Regions from separate parts of the Marinomonas sp. CT5 genome, predicted to be linked through region 2. Evidence: predicted binding sites of a transcription regulator. Region 2 holds the regulator's gene; the other holds the start of a gene.
What was found. Region 2 encodes FNR, which switches genes on or off when oxygen is low (the NO sensors DNR and NnrR bind a similar motif). Its sites were predicted from a motif close to TTGATNTANATCAA; they were not measured.
Positions count from the first base shown of each region.

Region 1: the regulator FNR is predicted to act here: its motif matches at 5,844-5,857, upstream of C0J08_RS05090 (OmpW family outer membrane protein).

Region 1 is NZ_CP025572.1:1,069,610-1,077,934, reverse strand. It holds gene C0J08_RS05130 (transglycosylase domain-containing protein) at 1-156, opposite strand, end outside; gene C0J08_RS05125 (Rieske (2Fe-2S) protein) at 519-848, shown strand; gene modA (molybdate ABC transporter substrate-binding protein) at 880-1,668, shown strand; gene modB (molybdate ABC transporter permease subunit) at 1,681-2,379, shown strand; gene modC (molybdenum ABC transporter ATP-binding protein) at 2,376-3,461, shown strand; gene C0J08_RS05105 (DUF2798 domain-containing protein) at 3,472-3,900, opposite strand; gene C0J08_RS05100 (MarR family winged helix-turn-helix transcriptional regulator) at 3,946-4,392, shown strand; gene C0J08_RS05095 (HD domain-containing protein) at 4,405-5,043, opposite strand; gene C0J08_RS05090 (OmpW family outer membrane protein) at 5,158-5,772, opposite strand; gene C0J08_RS05085 (carboxylate/amino acid/amine transporter) at 6,089-6,970, shown strand; gene C0J08_RS05080 (YccT family protein) at 7,040-7,777, opposite strand; gene C0J08_RS05075 (GNAT family N-acetyltransferase) at 8,016-8,325, opposite strand, start outside.
Region 2 is NZ_CP025572.1:2,358,993-2,367,317, reverse strand. It holds gene C0J08_RS11105 (hypothetical protein) at 1-62, shown strand, start outside; gene C0J08_RS11100 (CBS domain-containing protein) at 103-696, shown strand; gene tusA (sulfurtransferase TusA) at 758-985, opposite strand; gene C0J08_RS11090 (alpha/beta family hydrolase) at 963-1,580, opposite strand; gene hemN (oxygen-independent coproporphyrinogen III oxidase) at 1,748-3,118, shown strand; gene fnr (fumarate/nitrate reduction transcriptional regulator Fnr) at 3,139-3,900, shown strand; gene C0J08_RS11075 (adenine phosphoribosyltransferase) at 3,925-4,467, shown strand; gene C0J08_RS11070 (YfaZ family outer membrane protein) at 4,521-5,084, opposite strand; gene ttcA (tRNA 2-thiocytidine(32) synthetase TtcA) at 5,096-5,935, opposite strand; gene C0J08_RS11060 (SprT family zinc-dependent metalloprotease) at 6,057-6,572, opposite strand; gene C0J08_RS11055 (RecQ family ATP-dependent DNA helicase) at 6,563-8,314, opposite strand.

The sequences.
Region 1 (8,325 bases), 1.3 Mb from region 2:
AGCACTGTATACCTCTGAAGGAACTTGCCATTTCTGTCCTTCAAAGCGGCTAACAACTTGCCCATTCAACCACCAAACCCAAGCCGCAAAGGGAATAGAGCCAACAAGAGCAATAATTAATCCCCATTTAAAACAGAAACGAACTACCCTCTTCAACCTGGAAGATTTAACGGTTTTTTTCGAACGAGATGAAGGCTTACGCGAAGATTTTGCTTGAGTTTTTTTAGTCATAGCGGGCAAGTATAAGGAGCTTACTGGGAGCAAGCAACGAGCAAAAAACAACTAACTCAATTCTTGCATATTGACTCATTCATCGTAGCACTTTAGAGTCATCGCTCACGGAAAGTTTATTTAACTGACATTTTCCTTAAATCAATCGTCACCGTCAGCCACAGAATTGAAAGAAACCACCACTAGAACACGATCGTTATGATCACATATTCTTTTGTAAGTGATTATGGAAAGCGTCAATTCTCTTAAAATAAACAACATTCATTGTTAAAAAGTGCGGTAATCACGTGTTTAATAAGCATCTTATACCTAATGCGCAAAACCTTCCCGAAGGCAAAGCGCTTACAATTAAAGTGGAAAAATACAATTTTTTAATTACCAAGCAAAAGGGTCAAATCCTTGCTTATGAAAATAGCTGCCCTCACCAAAATAAGCCGCTCAATAAACTCGCAGAGCAAGCATTAGATGAAGGAGGCGACTACTTAAAATGCCATCATCACGGGGCGCTTTTTTCACCTTCTGATGGTTCATGTATTACAGGACCATGCCAAGGCAGTCACCTTAAAAAAGCCATCGTAGGGATAGAGCAAGGTAACTGTTATTTACTTTTAGCTTAACCGCTAATCTACTTTCAAGTTGATAAAATATATGCAAAGCAAGGCGTCTAAAGAGACCAAATCTAGATTTCTTTTCCGGCATTTAGCGACCTTGTTTTCTTTATTTTTTATTTTTACATCAACCAGTTCACTCGCCGCCGAGCTAAATTTAGCAGTAGCCTCTAACTTCATTTCTCCAATCAAACAACTCGCAGCCGATTTTGAGCAGGAAACAGGCCACTCCATTCAATTATCATTTGGTTCCTCGGGGAAGCTTTTTGCCCAAATCAACAACCAGGCTCCTTACGATATTTTCTTGTCTGCAGATACGACAAAGCCTAAAGCACTTATTAAAAAACAACTGGCGCTGCCCGATAGTTTTCAGGTTTATGCCAGAGGTCAGTTAGCACTTTGGTCTTTAAAACCTCTGAACTCTTCAGACCTAAAACAGGTTTTATTAAATTCGCGGCGCATCGCCATCGCTAACCCCAAACTGGCCCCATATGGCAAAGCAGCCAAAGAAACACTACAAAACCTAACTGTTTGGGATGTTCTAAAGAAAAAAATAGTCCAAGGTGAAAACATAGGACAAACCTATCAGTTCGTTTATTCGCAAAATGCAGATATCGGCTTCGTCGCTTTTTCGCAGGTATTAGCGACCAACCCCCAAGGCTGGACAATGCCAATTCCAAGATCCTTATACAGTGAAATAAACCAAGCTGCCGTCATCTTAACTAGGTCTAAAAGAATTGAACTTGCTCAGTCCTTCATGGCATTTTTAATTCGCCCAGATACCCAAGATAAAATAGCAACGTTTGGCTATGCCTCTGAGTTAGAGTAGGAAAGAGCGGTTATGACATTAAGTTCAGAAGACATTACCGCTATATGGCTGACCCTAAAGCTGGCGACGGTTGTCACACTATTACTTATTATCATCAGTACTCCCATTGCTTGGTGGTTAGCCAGAACTAAATCTTGGCTAAAGGGCCCAATTAATGCCATCGTCGCTATGCCTCTCGTACTCCCACCTACTGTTTTAGGTTTTTACCTATTGATCTTTCTTGGCCCTGAAGGTCCAGCGGGAAAACTATTACATAATCTTGGAGTATCTCCTCTGCCTTTTAGTTTTTCTGGCCTTGTGATCGCTTCCATGTTTTATTCATTGCCTTTCGTTGTCCAACCTATTCAAAATGCTTTCATTGCTATGGGAGACAAGCCACTTGAAGCGGCAGCAACACTTCGTTCTTCACCTTGGGATCGCTTTTTCCATATTGCGATTCCATTAGCAAAGCCAGGGTACATCAGTGCCGCTATTTTAGGTTTTGCTCATACTGTGGGGGAATTTGGCGTGGTGCTGATGATTGGTGGAAATATATCGAATGAAACCAGAGTAATTTCTATACAAATTTATGATCATGTTGAAGCGTTAGAGTATGACCAAGCGCATGCACTCTCGTTATTAATGATTGGTTTTGCTTTTATTGTTCTAGCCTTCTTATACAGTTCAAAAAAACAACAAAAAAATAAAGCTATGTCTGATGGTGTGCTATGACAACTTTGACGATCCAAATTAAACACCAACACCCTGCACCATCTACGTTTTCGCTAGAAGTCGATTTACAATTACCAAACAAGGGGGTTACCGCGCTATTCGGCCAATCTGGTTCGGGAAAAACGACTTTACTTCGCTGCATTGCTGGTTTAGAGAAAAATCATCAAAGTAATATCTATTTGAATAAAGAAGCATGGCAGGCTGGCAATCACTCACTCGCCGCTCATAAACGTCCAATTGGCTTCGTTTTTCAAGATGCTAACTTATTTCCACACCTTACTGCGGCTCAAAATCTTCAGTTTGCCATTAAGCGTGCCGATCATACCAAGTCAACTATTGCCTACTCTGACATAATTCGACTATTGGATATTAAAAACATTCTACCTCAGTACCCAGCGCAATTATCAGGTGGAGAACGTCAACGCATAGCCATCGCTAGAGCACTATTAATTCAACCTAAATTATTGCTAATGGATGAACCTTTAGCGGCCCTAGATGAAGCATTAAAACAAGAAATCCTCCCCTATCTGGATAAAGTTTGCCGCTATGCCAATATACCGGTGTTATATGTCAGTCACTCGTTAGATGAAGTGATTCGCCTAGCAGACTATATGGTGGTATTAGAAAAAGGTCGAGTTAAAGAAGAAGGCGAAATTCAAGCTCTATTAGGAAAGCTGGGCACTTCATTTTCTCGCTATCAGGATGCCAGTGTTGTGGTTTCCGGCCATGTTACGAGGCAAGAAGAGAAATGGGGGCTTTCATGGCTTAGCTTTGAAAACCAAACCATCGCTTTCAAGAAAGGTCATGAAAAAATAGGCGACCAAGTAAGATTAAGAATTCAATCGAAAGATGTCAGCTTATCTCGAAGTGCACAGGATGACTCAAGCATACTCAATAGACTTTCAGTGCAAATTGATGATTTACAAAAAGACGCTAAAGATCCAAGCTTAGTGATGGTGCGTTTGTTAGTAGGCAGCACCCCAATTTTAGCGAAAATAACCGCCTTATCCGCTCATCATCTAAAATTAGAAATTGGTCAAACCCTCTTTGCTCAAATAAAGTCCGTTGCCGTACTGTCTTAATTTTCAGTGTTTAAGCAGGTTTAGCCCAAAAAGTCGCCAATTTAGGCTTAATTACTAAAGACATCAATACCGAAATCACCAATCCAGCAGGTAGCGCGGAAACAAAGGTCGTCAGCCAAAAACTAACTAATTCGCTTAGCTGTATGAAACCATGTAAATTTACAGTGGTTACGACCGCCATAATTGACTCCATCACTACCGCCATGATCACCCCAAAAGCTACATTTTTTCTCAGCGAAGACAAATTAGTCAAAATCAAGTCAACAAGACGATTCACAAGAAAGGCAATCACACCACCAATTGGCGCAATGCATAAAACACACAAGGCAAATGAAGAAATCCAAGCCGATATAAAACCAGCAGAAAAACCAATATTGTTCCAAGTCATTAAGAAGGGTAAAGAACCTCCTATCGCGACAACTAAAATTGACAAAGTCAACTACAATCACCATAGTTGACTTTGTCGACAAATAGGAAAGACTCAATGCCAGATTACGAATTAGAACTACAAAGCCTTTTTATGGATACGATCGGTGGACTAAAGACATCAATGAAAAATACTATGAAAGGGAATGGCTTAACCCTCTCACCCTTGTATTTTATGATATTGAAACAAATTCATGAGACAGAAAACTGCACGGCAAATTACCTTGCCGATACAACTGGAAGGGATAAAGGTCAAGTAACTCGACTAGTGCAAGAAGTCATGAACCAAGAATTAGTAATCAAATGCCCCAACCCAAATGATAAGCGCAGCCAGTTTCTGTTATTGACAGATAAAGGCCTAAACCTTTACCACCAATTGGCTGCCGCAGATCTTGCCATTCTAAAAGGAATGAGAGCGAATGTGAGCGATGATGAGCTGCAGATATTCTTAAAGATAGGCACAAAAATGCTCAATAATTTAGACGCCATCAATAGTCCAAAATAGACACTCATCCAGTTACAGTTCTAATGCCAAACTATTCAAAAAATCGTGCATCACGGCCTCTCGCCTTTTCCCTTCTAACTGAGCCGAGGGCGTGTTCAAGCTATCGGCTATTGTGAATAATTTAGTAAAAAAGTGATCGATCGAATACAAAGCATCATCAGGTTCTCGCTTCTCACAAAAAGGGTCCTCTATTGCATACAAAGCACGATTGAGGGCACCACTTACTTGCATACAACGGGCAATACCAATGGCTCCCAATGCGTCCAAACGGTCTGCGTCTTGTACTATTTTCGCTTCGAGGGTTGTAGCTCTAATATTGGCACTAAAACTATGAGCTTGAATGGCATGATAAATCGCTTGATGGTACTCATTGGGGTAATGAACTGACACTAAAAATTCTATGGCTTTCTCACCAGCCCATGTGGAAGCCAAATGACGATTAGGATGATTTTTAGGTAAAGAGACACAATCATGCAAATAAGCCGCAGGTATCACGATAGCCAAATTCGCATTTTCTTCACTCGCTAATTGTTTGGCGACTTTAACTACTCGTTTAATATGAGCAATGTCATGGGCGGCATCCGCCTGCTCTTGGCTCTTTAGAAAGGACAGACAAAGAGATTCAAACTCAGCAATAAAAGATAAGGACATGGTTTTCCAGAATAATTCTAAATTTAAAAATCCTACCTTAACCTACAGAAATAGCACAATAAAAAAGGCTTTAATCCTAAGATTAAAGCCTTCGCTATTTTCAACGACACCTTCTTAGAAGGTATAACCCACACCAGCCATAAAGGTAATAGGGTCAATATCAGTATCAAAGGTTCCAGCATTAGTATGAACATCTGTATTAATATCCATATACCAAAGCGACGCATTGGCAAACCAGTTCTCAGCAAAGTTAACGTCAACACCGACTTGAGCCGCCAAACCAAAAGAGTTATCTAAATCCACATCTGTAACAACAGTACCTTTAGCTTTTTCATCAAAGAAGACAGTGTAATTTAAGCCTGCCCCCACGTAAGGACGAACTTGGCTGTTAGCTTTACCAAAGTAATATTGTGCCATTACCGAAGGCGGCAAATGTGAGACCTCGGCAACATCACCCAAACTTTTAGTTGACACAGTATGAGTAAAAGGTGTCGCCGCTAACAACTCGACACCAAACTGCTCTGTCAACATGTAGGTAAAAGTTACCCCCACTTGAGTATCATTATTAATTTCTAATTCATCTGAACCTGTAACGTAATCACTACTTTCGTTTGGCATCACTGTCGCTAAACCACCACGAACAAAAAAATCGCCCGCATTATGAGCTAACACCATAGGTGAGCAAAGTGCAGAAACCAGAGCAGCGGCAGGAAGAAGTAAAGCTTTCATAATCGTTTCCTTTTTTGAGATCAAACAAAATATCTGTGTCAAAAAAGGTAACAGGGTGAGATATAAAATTATTAATCTAGATCAAGGTTTTACGCCCCTCAAAGGAGTAATACTGTTCACCTACAAACTAAATCAATAAAACCCAAACTCTCTAAATAAAATCACTTTTCAGCCAATATTGCAGATAAAAAGACCCATAGCAAAAAAGGACAAAAATAAAACACTAGTAAACTGAAAAAAATATAAAAGTAAACTGTTTTACCATGACGCAATTAGTCGGTAAACTCTACGAAAATTTTTACTTGGAAATATTCACATGCCAATACTTATTGCTGTCACCATTCTGTGGGCGTTTTCTTTTAGCTTGATTGGAGTTTATCTAGCAGGTCAAGTCGATGCTTGGTTCTCTGTATTAATGCGTGTAGCGCTTGCTACAGTCGTCTTTTTACCATTTCTTAAACTTCGCCAAATTGAAGCTAATGTGGCGTTTAAATTAATGGTATGTGGGGCGTTACAACTCGGAATCATGTACGGTTTTTATTATCAGTCTTTCTTGTACTTGTCAGTTCCGGAAGTCTTACTTTTTACTGTGATGACGCCACTGTATGTTACCTTGATTAATGACATGCTGGATCGCCGTTTAAATATAGGTTTTGCAATCAGTGCCGTTTTGGCCATTCTTGGAGCAGTGGCTATTCGTTATCAAGGAATAGATGAAGGCTTTATCAAAGGTTTGTTAATTGTTCAAGGAGCCAACGTTTGCTTCGCCGCAGGACAAGTTGGTTACAAACGCGTCATCGCAAAAGAACGCCCAGATCTTCCACAACGTACAGTATTTGGATGGTTTTTTCTTGGCGCATTAGCCGTTGTGGTTCCATGTTATCTAGCATTAGGAAATCCAGATAAACTTCCAACAACCACGCTTCAGTGGTCTATTTTAATCTACTTAGGGGTCGTGGCTTCTGGGTTAGGCTATTTTGCTTGGAATAAAGGCGCGACCATGGTTGATATCGGCACATTAGCTGTCGCCAACAACCTTCTTATCCCAGCTGGTATAGTAGTAAATATCATTTTCTGGAACAGAGATGCCGACATTGTCCGCCTTACTATCGGCGGTGGGATTATATTATTGGCACTTTGGGTCAACGACAAATTCAATCAAAAAATTGCTCGTTCAAACACAACAGCACACACATAATTGAAATAGTCAAAAAAGCGTCCATGGACATTGGACGCTTTTTACCCTTACTTACCAAGAGTTGAAATATTATTGAACAATCCAAACTTGAAACGCTTTTTTCTCTTCTTTATTGGCTTTATTAAACCAAAACTTGGACATTTCTAACTGAATATTCGCAACACTTGGCTTGTACATATTATCAGCTATCCAAATGCGCATTTCTTTGCGGGTTGCTTCATCGGATCGGTTATACCAAAACTTCATCATAGGTAAAGCAACATCGTCATCCATAATCACAGGGGCAGGAACAGGTGAATCACTGGCCGTAGAGTGAGTGTTAAAATTAGACGGATTTTTAGCCATTAAATGCTCAATCTCCGCAACATAATCACGGGTATTTTGTAAACCAGACTTAGCAGGTAACATTTGCTGATGATAACTTACTTCATTACCACTCATATCATCAATAATGGAAAATTGTGGCTTGTTAACATTACTCTCTGCTTGTTTTTTTGTTGATATGTAAGGGGCTTTGAGTCTCAGGTAGGTGTTTTTTTCAAACTTAAGATCAAGAACAATAGGCTCCGATTGATAACTTTCAGTGTCACCACCACTGCGCAATAGCTTATTAAAACGTACTACAATTTGATGAATACCTTCACCAACATCCACTTTAAAATCATCACCAAATTGCGAAGAACTTTCGAGGTCAACATACATAATTTCAAAAGATCGAGGTACCTCAAATGTGGCAGCAGTGGCAGGCAACGCGACCAAACTACAAAATAAAGCACCAAATACAATGAACCTATTTTTTATACTCATCAAACAACTCCTTCCAACACATCACAATATAATCAATGAATCTAGCATATAGTTCAGTCTGATTTACTCAGTTCACAGTGCAAGGCGATCACTTACTGAATTTTGTCTTTTTTCATAATCTAAGACAGAGGCGCAACCATCAACACTAAAAAAGACAAAACCTCTTCTCGATATAAAGTGAAAACAAAACTTTATTTCCGTAGATAAAGGGCGAAATTAATGACAGTGGCGGAATCAACTATTTTTTATAAATGTCTGGCTGCCATTTTTGCATGAAAGTGGCCGGAGAGCTTAAAGGTGCATAGCCATATTGTTGGTAGAGGTTATGAGCGTCTCTGGTGGCCAGCAATATTCGTCGTAAACCTTGTAATGAAGGATGATTATGAACTTCCTGCATCAGCCATTTTGACAAGCCTTTACCTCGATGAGCTTCTGTAATAAACACATCCGCCAAATACGCAAAGGTCGCGTGATCCGTTATCATCCTCGCGAAACCAACTTGCTTACCTTCCGATGTAAATACACCAAAACACAATGAGTTATCTAAC
Region 2 (8,325 bases):
TAGTCACGTCAGCCGCTGATAACAACGGCAACCCAAGAGCACCACCAATTTCATCGATATAAATCGCCAAAATTCAATCCATTTTTATATCGAGGAATTATCATGAAAACCTTAACTTATGTTTCAACAAAAGATGTGAGTAATTTGACTTGGCCTATTACAACCGAGGATATAAACCTTTATTCTCCAGCATTAACTGTTTTTACCGATTTTCGCACTACTGGACCACGCGTTATAGAATCCAGTACACGCGCTGATGAGCTTGTTCAATTAATGCGCAAAGAACACGTACGAATGAAAATCGTAGTGGATACCAACAACCAATTTATAGGTGTTGTCAGTCTTGAAGACCTATCCGAAGATGTATTCATCAAGCATGTTGCTAATGGCTTTAAGCGCTCAGAATTAATGGTTTCTGACCTAATGAGAGGCAAAGAAGACCTACTTGCTTTGTCTTATGCCTCTTTAAAAAAATCCGATATAGAATCACTTTTATTTAGCCAACGAAACAACCGACTACAACACTTATTGGTCATTGATGAGCATAGCAAAGCCATTAGTGGTTTGATTTCATCAAATGACATTGCGCGCCAGTTAAGATTGGATATCGATATTACTTTTTCAAGCTTTGCTTACCTCTATGAAAGCGCAATCATAGGCCAAAGAAACCAACCCAAAAAGCTAAGAGTCGCCTAACGCTTAGCTTGCTATAAGTTTGAAAAGCTCAAACAACACGGCTGTTTGGGCTTTTTTAAGCTTATTTTTTCTCGATCCAATAATAATAGATATTGTCATTTTGCTCTTGCTTAAGGAGCTTATGACCAAGGAATTGACAAAATTTTGGAATGTCTCTAGTTGTAGACGGGTCAGTAGCAATGACCTTTAAAACATCTTTGGCCGCTATTTTACGCATTTCAACATGAAGCATCATGACGGGTTCTGGACAAAGTAAGTCTGTTGCATCAAGCACGGCTTGGTGTTCCATAGAATTTCTCTCTAGCTAAGTGTTTTTTAAGCCAAGCGTCAGTATGGCTGGCAATCTCTAAAATAGTGTCATCAATCGTTCTATTGTATTTTTTTAAGGTTTTAAAGTCATGATCTGCACCCTCGACCCAAATAATATCCACGTTATCTGGGAGTGTTTGCCGACTAACCCAATCATATGAGCCAAGTTGGTCGCGTGTGCCTTGAATAATAAGGCATGGAACCTTCATATCTTGTAGAAACGAAAGTCTATGTTTTTCTGACTTTCCTGCTGGATGGAAAGGAAAGCCAAAGCAGATAACAGCCTTGACCATTGAATGATGAGTCAATTGAGTGGCTACACGCCCTCCCATGGACTTGCCTGCCACAATACAGGCATTTTCATCCTGAATATAACTCTCGTATTCTGGAATCAACGTATTAAACCTAGGGGGCGGCCTTTTTTTTCCTGACACTTCTTGCTGTTGCATATAGGAGAAAGTAACAGGAGTAACAACATAATGTTGCTGGACTATAGCCTTAGATAATTTTTGTAAAAAATCATTGTGGTGGCCAGCACCAGCACCATGGGCAAAGTATATAGGAAGTGAAGTCATTAGATTGTATTCAAAACGGCTATTAGACCAGATTTGATAAAGGGTTAGAAGCGACTAATACTTAAGCGCTTTTGCTTTGCAGTATGCTAATTCTTGATCTGTGTCAGCAAACATCCAAGACCTAACGTGTAGACTACTATTAGAAAATTTAATAGGAACGCATCATCATGATCTGGGACTCCTCACTTATCGCTAAATACGACCTGTCTGGGCCTCGTTATACTTCTTACCCAACAGCGCCACAATTTAATTCCGGCATTAGTAAAATTGCATTAATTGATAAAATGCTAACGCCTTCACAAGCCCCTATTAGCTTGTATTTCCATATTCCATTCTGCGCCCATCTTTGCTACTACTGTGCCTGCAATAAAATAGTAACTAAGCAGTATGAAAAAGGTACTGAGTATGTGGAATTGCTTGGTGAAGAAATGCGATTAAGAAGTCTTATGCTTGATCACACAAGAAAAGTAACTCAACTGCATTTTGGAGGAGGCACCCCAACCTTTTTAACTGAAGAGTTGTTTGAAGTCTTATTCAATACTATTGAGCAGCATTTCAATCTAGTTAACGATGGTAGCCAAGACTACAGCATTGAAATCGACCCAAGAGAAATCAGCAAGCCTAAACTTAAGTTGTTAACAGAAAAAGGCATAAACCGTATCAGCATTGGTGTGCAAGATTTTGACATCAAAGTTCAAGAAGCCATTCACCGTATACAACCCGTAGACATGGTCAGAAATCTAGTCGATGACGCTAGAGAGCTAGGTATTAAGTCAATTAACTTTGATCTCATTTATGGGCTTCCGTATCAAACAATAGAAGGCTTTAAAAAAACGCTTTCACAAGTAGTTGAGTTATCACCAGATAGAATTTCGCTGTTTAATTATGCTCATTTGCCTGATCGTTTTCGCGCGCAAAAGCGCATCACAGATGACAGCTTACCTATTTCAAGTTTGAAACTTGATTTACTGAAAATGAGTATTGAATACTTGATTGCAGCCGGCTATGAATACATAGGTATGGACCACTTCGCAAAACCAACCGATAGCTTAGTGATCGCTCAGCAAGAAGGTCAACTACAACGTAATTTCCAAGGTTATACCACTCATGCAGATACTGAGCTGATTGCATTTGGTGTTTCAGCCATTAGTGACTTAAATGGTGTTTACATACAGAACCATACTGACTTATCCGAATATAGAAGCCGCATAGAAAAGGGACAATTAGCGATAGCGAAAGGATATATTAGTGATCTAGATGATAGAATTCGTCATCAAGTTATAATGACGTTGATTTCGCAGTTTGCGCTCAACACAAGCGCAATTGAACAGAAATTTAATATTCATTTCTTTGACTATTTCTCTAATGAAGTGGAAAATCTAACTCCCATGTTGGAAGATGGGATGTTATTAATTGAACGTAGTGGAGTGCAGACCACGATTCAAGTCACACCAAAGGGTAGATTATTAATACGCTGTATTTGTATGGCTTTTGATAAATATCTCAATGGCGCCATAAAATACTCAAAAGTTATATAGATCGAGATCAGGGAGATAACATGTCAATGACACACACACAGTCACGTTTTAACAGTACACTTACATCACAATGCCAAAACTGTAGTTTAAGCGCCCTCTGCCTTCCTATTGCACTGGCTGACGAAGACATTAATAGATTAGATCAAATCATCGAGCGCAAAAAACCACTTAAGAAAGGTGAGTTTTTATTCAGACAAGGAGAGCCTTTTGACTCTGTGTTTGCTGTTCGTTCAGGCACGCTAAAAACCTTCAACATCACTTCTGTTGGAGAGGAGCAAATCACTGGTTTTTATTGCCCTAGTGAGTTGGTCGGTCTTAGTGGTATAGATTCAAGCGTCTACCCTGTTTCTGCCAAAGCTTTAGAAACCACTACCGTCTGTGAAATCCCATTCAGTCACTTAGAAGAGTTGTCCTCTCAGATTCCATCACTAAAGCACCAGATTTTTAAAGTAATGAGTCGAAAAATATCGGATGATCAGCAAATGATGGTATTGCTTGGCAAAAAGAATGCCGATGAGAAAGTCGCCTCTTTTCTATTGAATTTATCCAGCCGCTTTAAAAAGCGTGGTTATTCTGCCAGCTCATTCAGACTATCAATGTCTCGTGGTGAAATTGGTAATTACTTAGGCTTAGCTGTAGAAACCGTTAGTAGGGTTATCACTCGTTTTCAAAAAAATGAACTAATCCATGTTGATGGCAAAGAAATTGAAATAATTGATTTCGAAGAAATTCAAAAACTCGTTGGGGTTGCTAGCGATTGTGGTAAAATCGCCCACATTTGATTCATACAACGAGGCTATACTGTAATGCTTTACGACGATTTTTACGTTAAATCACTCATACAAACAATAGAAGACTGGCCAAAAAAAGGTATTAGCTTCAGAGATATCACCCCTATTTTCAGCGATCCAAAAGGGATGAGAATGGTTGTTGATGCCTATGTACATCGTTACATTGGCACAGACATTACTCATATTGCTTGTATTGATGCTCGTGGTTTTTTGATTGCAGCCGTACTGGCTTACGAACTGCAAAAACCACTAATTTTAGTACGTAAAAAAGGCAAGCTTCCCGGCAAAACAATCTCACAGAAATATGCCCTGGAATACGGTGAAGCTGAGTTAGAAATTCAAGAAGGTGCGGTTGAAGCTGGCGACCAAGTATTATTATTTGATGATTTGATTGCAACTGGTGGCACCCTTTTCGCTGCAATTGAGCTACTTACTCAACAAGGTGCAAATATAAAAGAAGTAGCTGCAATCATTGATCTTCCGGACTTAGGTGGAAGCCAAAAATTGAGTGACAGTAATATTTCTGTCTTTAGCCTTTGTGCTTACGAAGGGGATTAATATAGACCTAAAAAAGGTGGCAAGAGCCACCTTTTTATCTTTTCATGTAAATATTAGAAATCTACACTAGCGCCGACAGAAAACCCATTATTGGCTATTTTACGGCTGTCATCTTCATAAATAACTGTCGTTTTACCGTAACTAATAAACGCCCTAGCATTTCGCATGGTCATATACTCTGCACGTAGCTCGTAAACATACATGTGATCTAAGTTTTTAAAAGACAATACTTCTGGAGCATAATACAAAGAGCCAAAGATACTAAGACGGTTAGCTTCAGGAAGTGTATAACGATACCAGCCACCCAAAGCAAGCGCTACAGATATATCATCATCTGGCTCCAAGTCAGCATCAATACCATACAAACGCGCACCAAGACCTACTTGTAACGGACCACTAGTATCTGAATCTTCTACTCCCAATTCAATATGTGCAGCAGTAACACTCTCGTCCTTATCATAAGAAACACCTGCACCAATACCAAACGTCCCCATATTAAAGTTAACATCACTTTTAACGGTTTCATTTGTTAATGCAACACTGGCTGTAGACGCGTTAACCAATGATGATCCTAGTATTCCAGCAGTAAGCAATAGTGCTTTATTAGTCAAATTCATTTTTAATGATCCTATAATGAAATAATATTTAGTCTATCAAAGGCATCAGGTGACTGTTTTAATTCTTTAAAATTAAATAAATTATTGTCGGCCAGATGCGATGGCACGACATTCTGAATAGCGGAAAACATTGTTTCAGTTCGACCAGGAAATTCTTTTTCCCATTTTTGCAACATGTCTTTAACAACTTGCCTTTGTAGGTTTTCTTGAGAGCCACAAAGGTTACAAGGAATAATTGGATATTCTTTTATCGTTGCAAAGGCTTCAATATCATCTTCTTTGCAATAAGCTAAAGGACGAATGACAACATGTTTACCATCATCACTTAATAATTTAGGTGGCATTGATTTTAATTTTCCACCAAAAAACATATTTAAGAATAATGTCTCAAGAATATCATCCCTATGATGACCAAGTGCAATTTTGGTGGCTCCAATTTCTTCGGCAAAACCGTACAAAGAACCTCTTCTTAAACGAGAGCATAACCCACAAGTCGTTTTGCCTTCAGGCACTATCTCTTTAACAATGCTGTAAGTGTCTCGTTCCAAGATATGAAAATCAACCCCTATCTTTTTGAGATAAGCTGGCAAAATATGCTCTGGAAAGCCTGGCTGCTTTTGATCTAAGTTAACGGCAACAATACTGAAATTTATTGGTGCGCTTGACTGAAGATTCCGTAAAATCTCAAGCATGGTATAAGAATCTTTACCGCCAGATAAACACACCATTACCTTGTCACCTTCTTCAATCATATTGAAGTCAGAAATGGCCTGGCCAGTCAATCTACGAAGACGTTTTTGGAGCTTATTTAACTCCAGTTTTTCTTTAGGTCGAGTCGATAAATCCATCATAAGTACGCTATAAATAAAACGGCCCTATACTACTATAAGCATCTGATAATCGCATCAAAAATGGCATATATCAGAGGGAAATACACGTTATCGAATTAATCTTTGTGTGCACCTAGGTATTTTAAATCGTCAATTGCAGAATTTTTCGACAGTCTTTACAAATATACTCGACTCCCTTTTGAACTTTATTGTGACGCAGTTTGCTAAGTTCATGGCTCTTACAGGAGCAGTGGTATTGATAAACATTTTTGGGTTTTGGTACATCAAAGTTATGAGTTCTACTGGGATTAAGGCCGTATACTTTAAGCATTACTGCCTTCCACTCCTTACCATGTGGCCTGACTGTCGTACCATAAATCTGAAAAACAATAAGATGGGCTACCTCATGCGGCACAACCGTTTCTAGAAATTCGATAGGGTCCTGCTGATACATAAAGTGATTAAAACGCAGTTCATTTTTTTGTAAATGGGCAGTGCCTGCAGCCCTTCCCTTTTGTTTGAAATTACAACTAGCCCGCTTGAACTTTGTTGCGAAAAACTCATCTGCTCTATCAAAACAATCTTGAGTTTTGTCTTGAATAAGCTGTAAAGCAACTTGATTATTAGAAAACTCCATTTCCGGTGTAATTAGGGGCATAAGGCATCTACCTCATGAATCATTTCAATTAAAGGTTCGGCAAAGGCTTCAACACTTTTCTTAGGCAACCCTGTGAGACGACTAAGCGATGCCACCGAGTTAGGTTTATGCAGGCAAATCAACCTCAGTTGATTATCGCTTAAATCTACAGAGCCATAGGTATATTTCCAGGCAAGAATTTTATGCCAACTGACTTTATCTACAGTCAATTGGTCTTCATTAAGTATTGGATAATATTGCTCATTAGCAATTATGACGTGTGTTTTTCCCTGCAAAACGCCGCGGGCCTTTTCATTGATATGTACAGAAAAAGTACTGGAAGAACCAATCTGTATATACTCGAAAGCGAGTAAGTGACGAATGACAGACTTCCATTGGGTGTCGCCAAGTTCTTTTCCTTTGCCAAATAAGGACATAGTATCCGCTTTAATGGCTAAAACCTGTTTCGTTTTTTTTCCGAGCAAAATTTGAATGAGTACAGAGAACGGTTGCAAACCTTTTGTATGATAAATCAGTGACAATATTTTTTGACTGGCTATTGTCATGTTCTGCTCTGACTTATTTGAAAGGCATCTATCGCAATAATTACAAACAGGAATGATTTCATCAAAGTGGGACAATAAATTCTGACGACGACAACCACGCCCTTCCAGTATTTGAAATAAGCTAATCAGGCTTTTATGCTCTTTCTCTGAGTCTTTAGGCTGCAAGACAGCGAATTGTTGTGCTTGAAGCATGTCTTGCAAACCATATAAAAGAAGTGATTTAGCAGCTTTACCATCACGACCAGCACGACCAATTTCCTGAAAATAGGCTTCTGGGCTACTAGGTAAATCTAGATGTATAACAAATCTAACATGAGAAACATCAATTCCCATTCCATAAGCTGTTGTTGCAACCATAACGGTGCCTTGCTTATTAGCAAATTTGGCATGATTATTTTGCTTGTCCTCGTTAGACATTGCGGCGTGGTAGCTTAAACTAGCAATTCCGAGGTTATTTAACCAATAAGCAAACTCTTCAGACTTTTTTCTTGAACGGCAATAAATAATGCCGGTTTCTCCTGGGACCTCATGATGCAGAAAGTATAAGATTTGTTGTTTGGCTTTCCTTTTTTGCGCTATTTGAATTTTGATATTGGTTCTATCGAAACTATTACGCAGTACTTGGCAATCCCTTAGTTTTAATGAGGTTTGAATTGCCGTAATAGTCTTTTTATCGACGGTTCCAGTCAGGGCTATAATAGGCACTTCTGGAAAGAAATCTCTCAATTGGCCTAATTGGCTATATTCAGGGCGAAAAAAATCCCCCCATTGAGAAATACAATGCGCTTCATCAATTGCAAATAGTGCAATTTCAAAACTGCTAAGAAAACCTATGACCGATGATTGAACAAGCTTTTCAGGAGAAAGATATAACAAATCAATATGCTTATTCCGTAAGGCCCAAATAAGGTCATCTTGTTCACCTGGGTTCAACGTAGAATTTAAAAATTGAGCCCGAATGCCTTTATTATTTAATTCTTCAACTTGTTGTGACATAAGAGACAGCAAAGGACTGACAACCACCGCAACACCATCACGCATCAAACCTGCAGCTTGATAGGCTAAAGACTTACCTCCTCCCGTAGGAGCCGCAAGTAAGACATCCTGACCTGCACACAATGCGTCAATCGCTTCTTCTTGCAATGGACGGAATGAAGAATGTTTTAACTGAGAAAGTATCTGCTTCTTTAAATTCATTTGCGAATTAT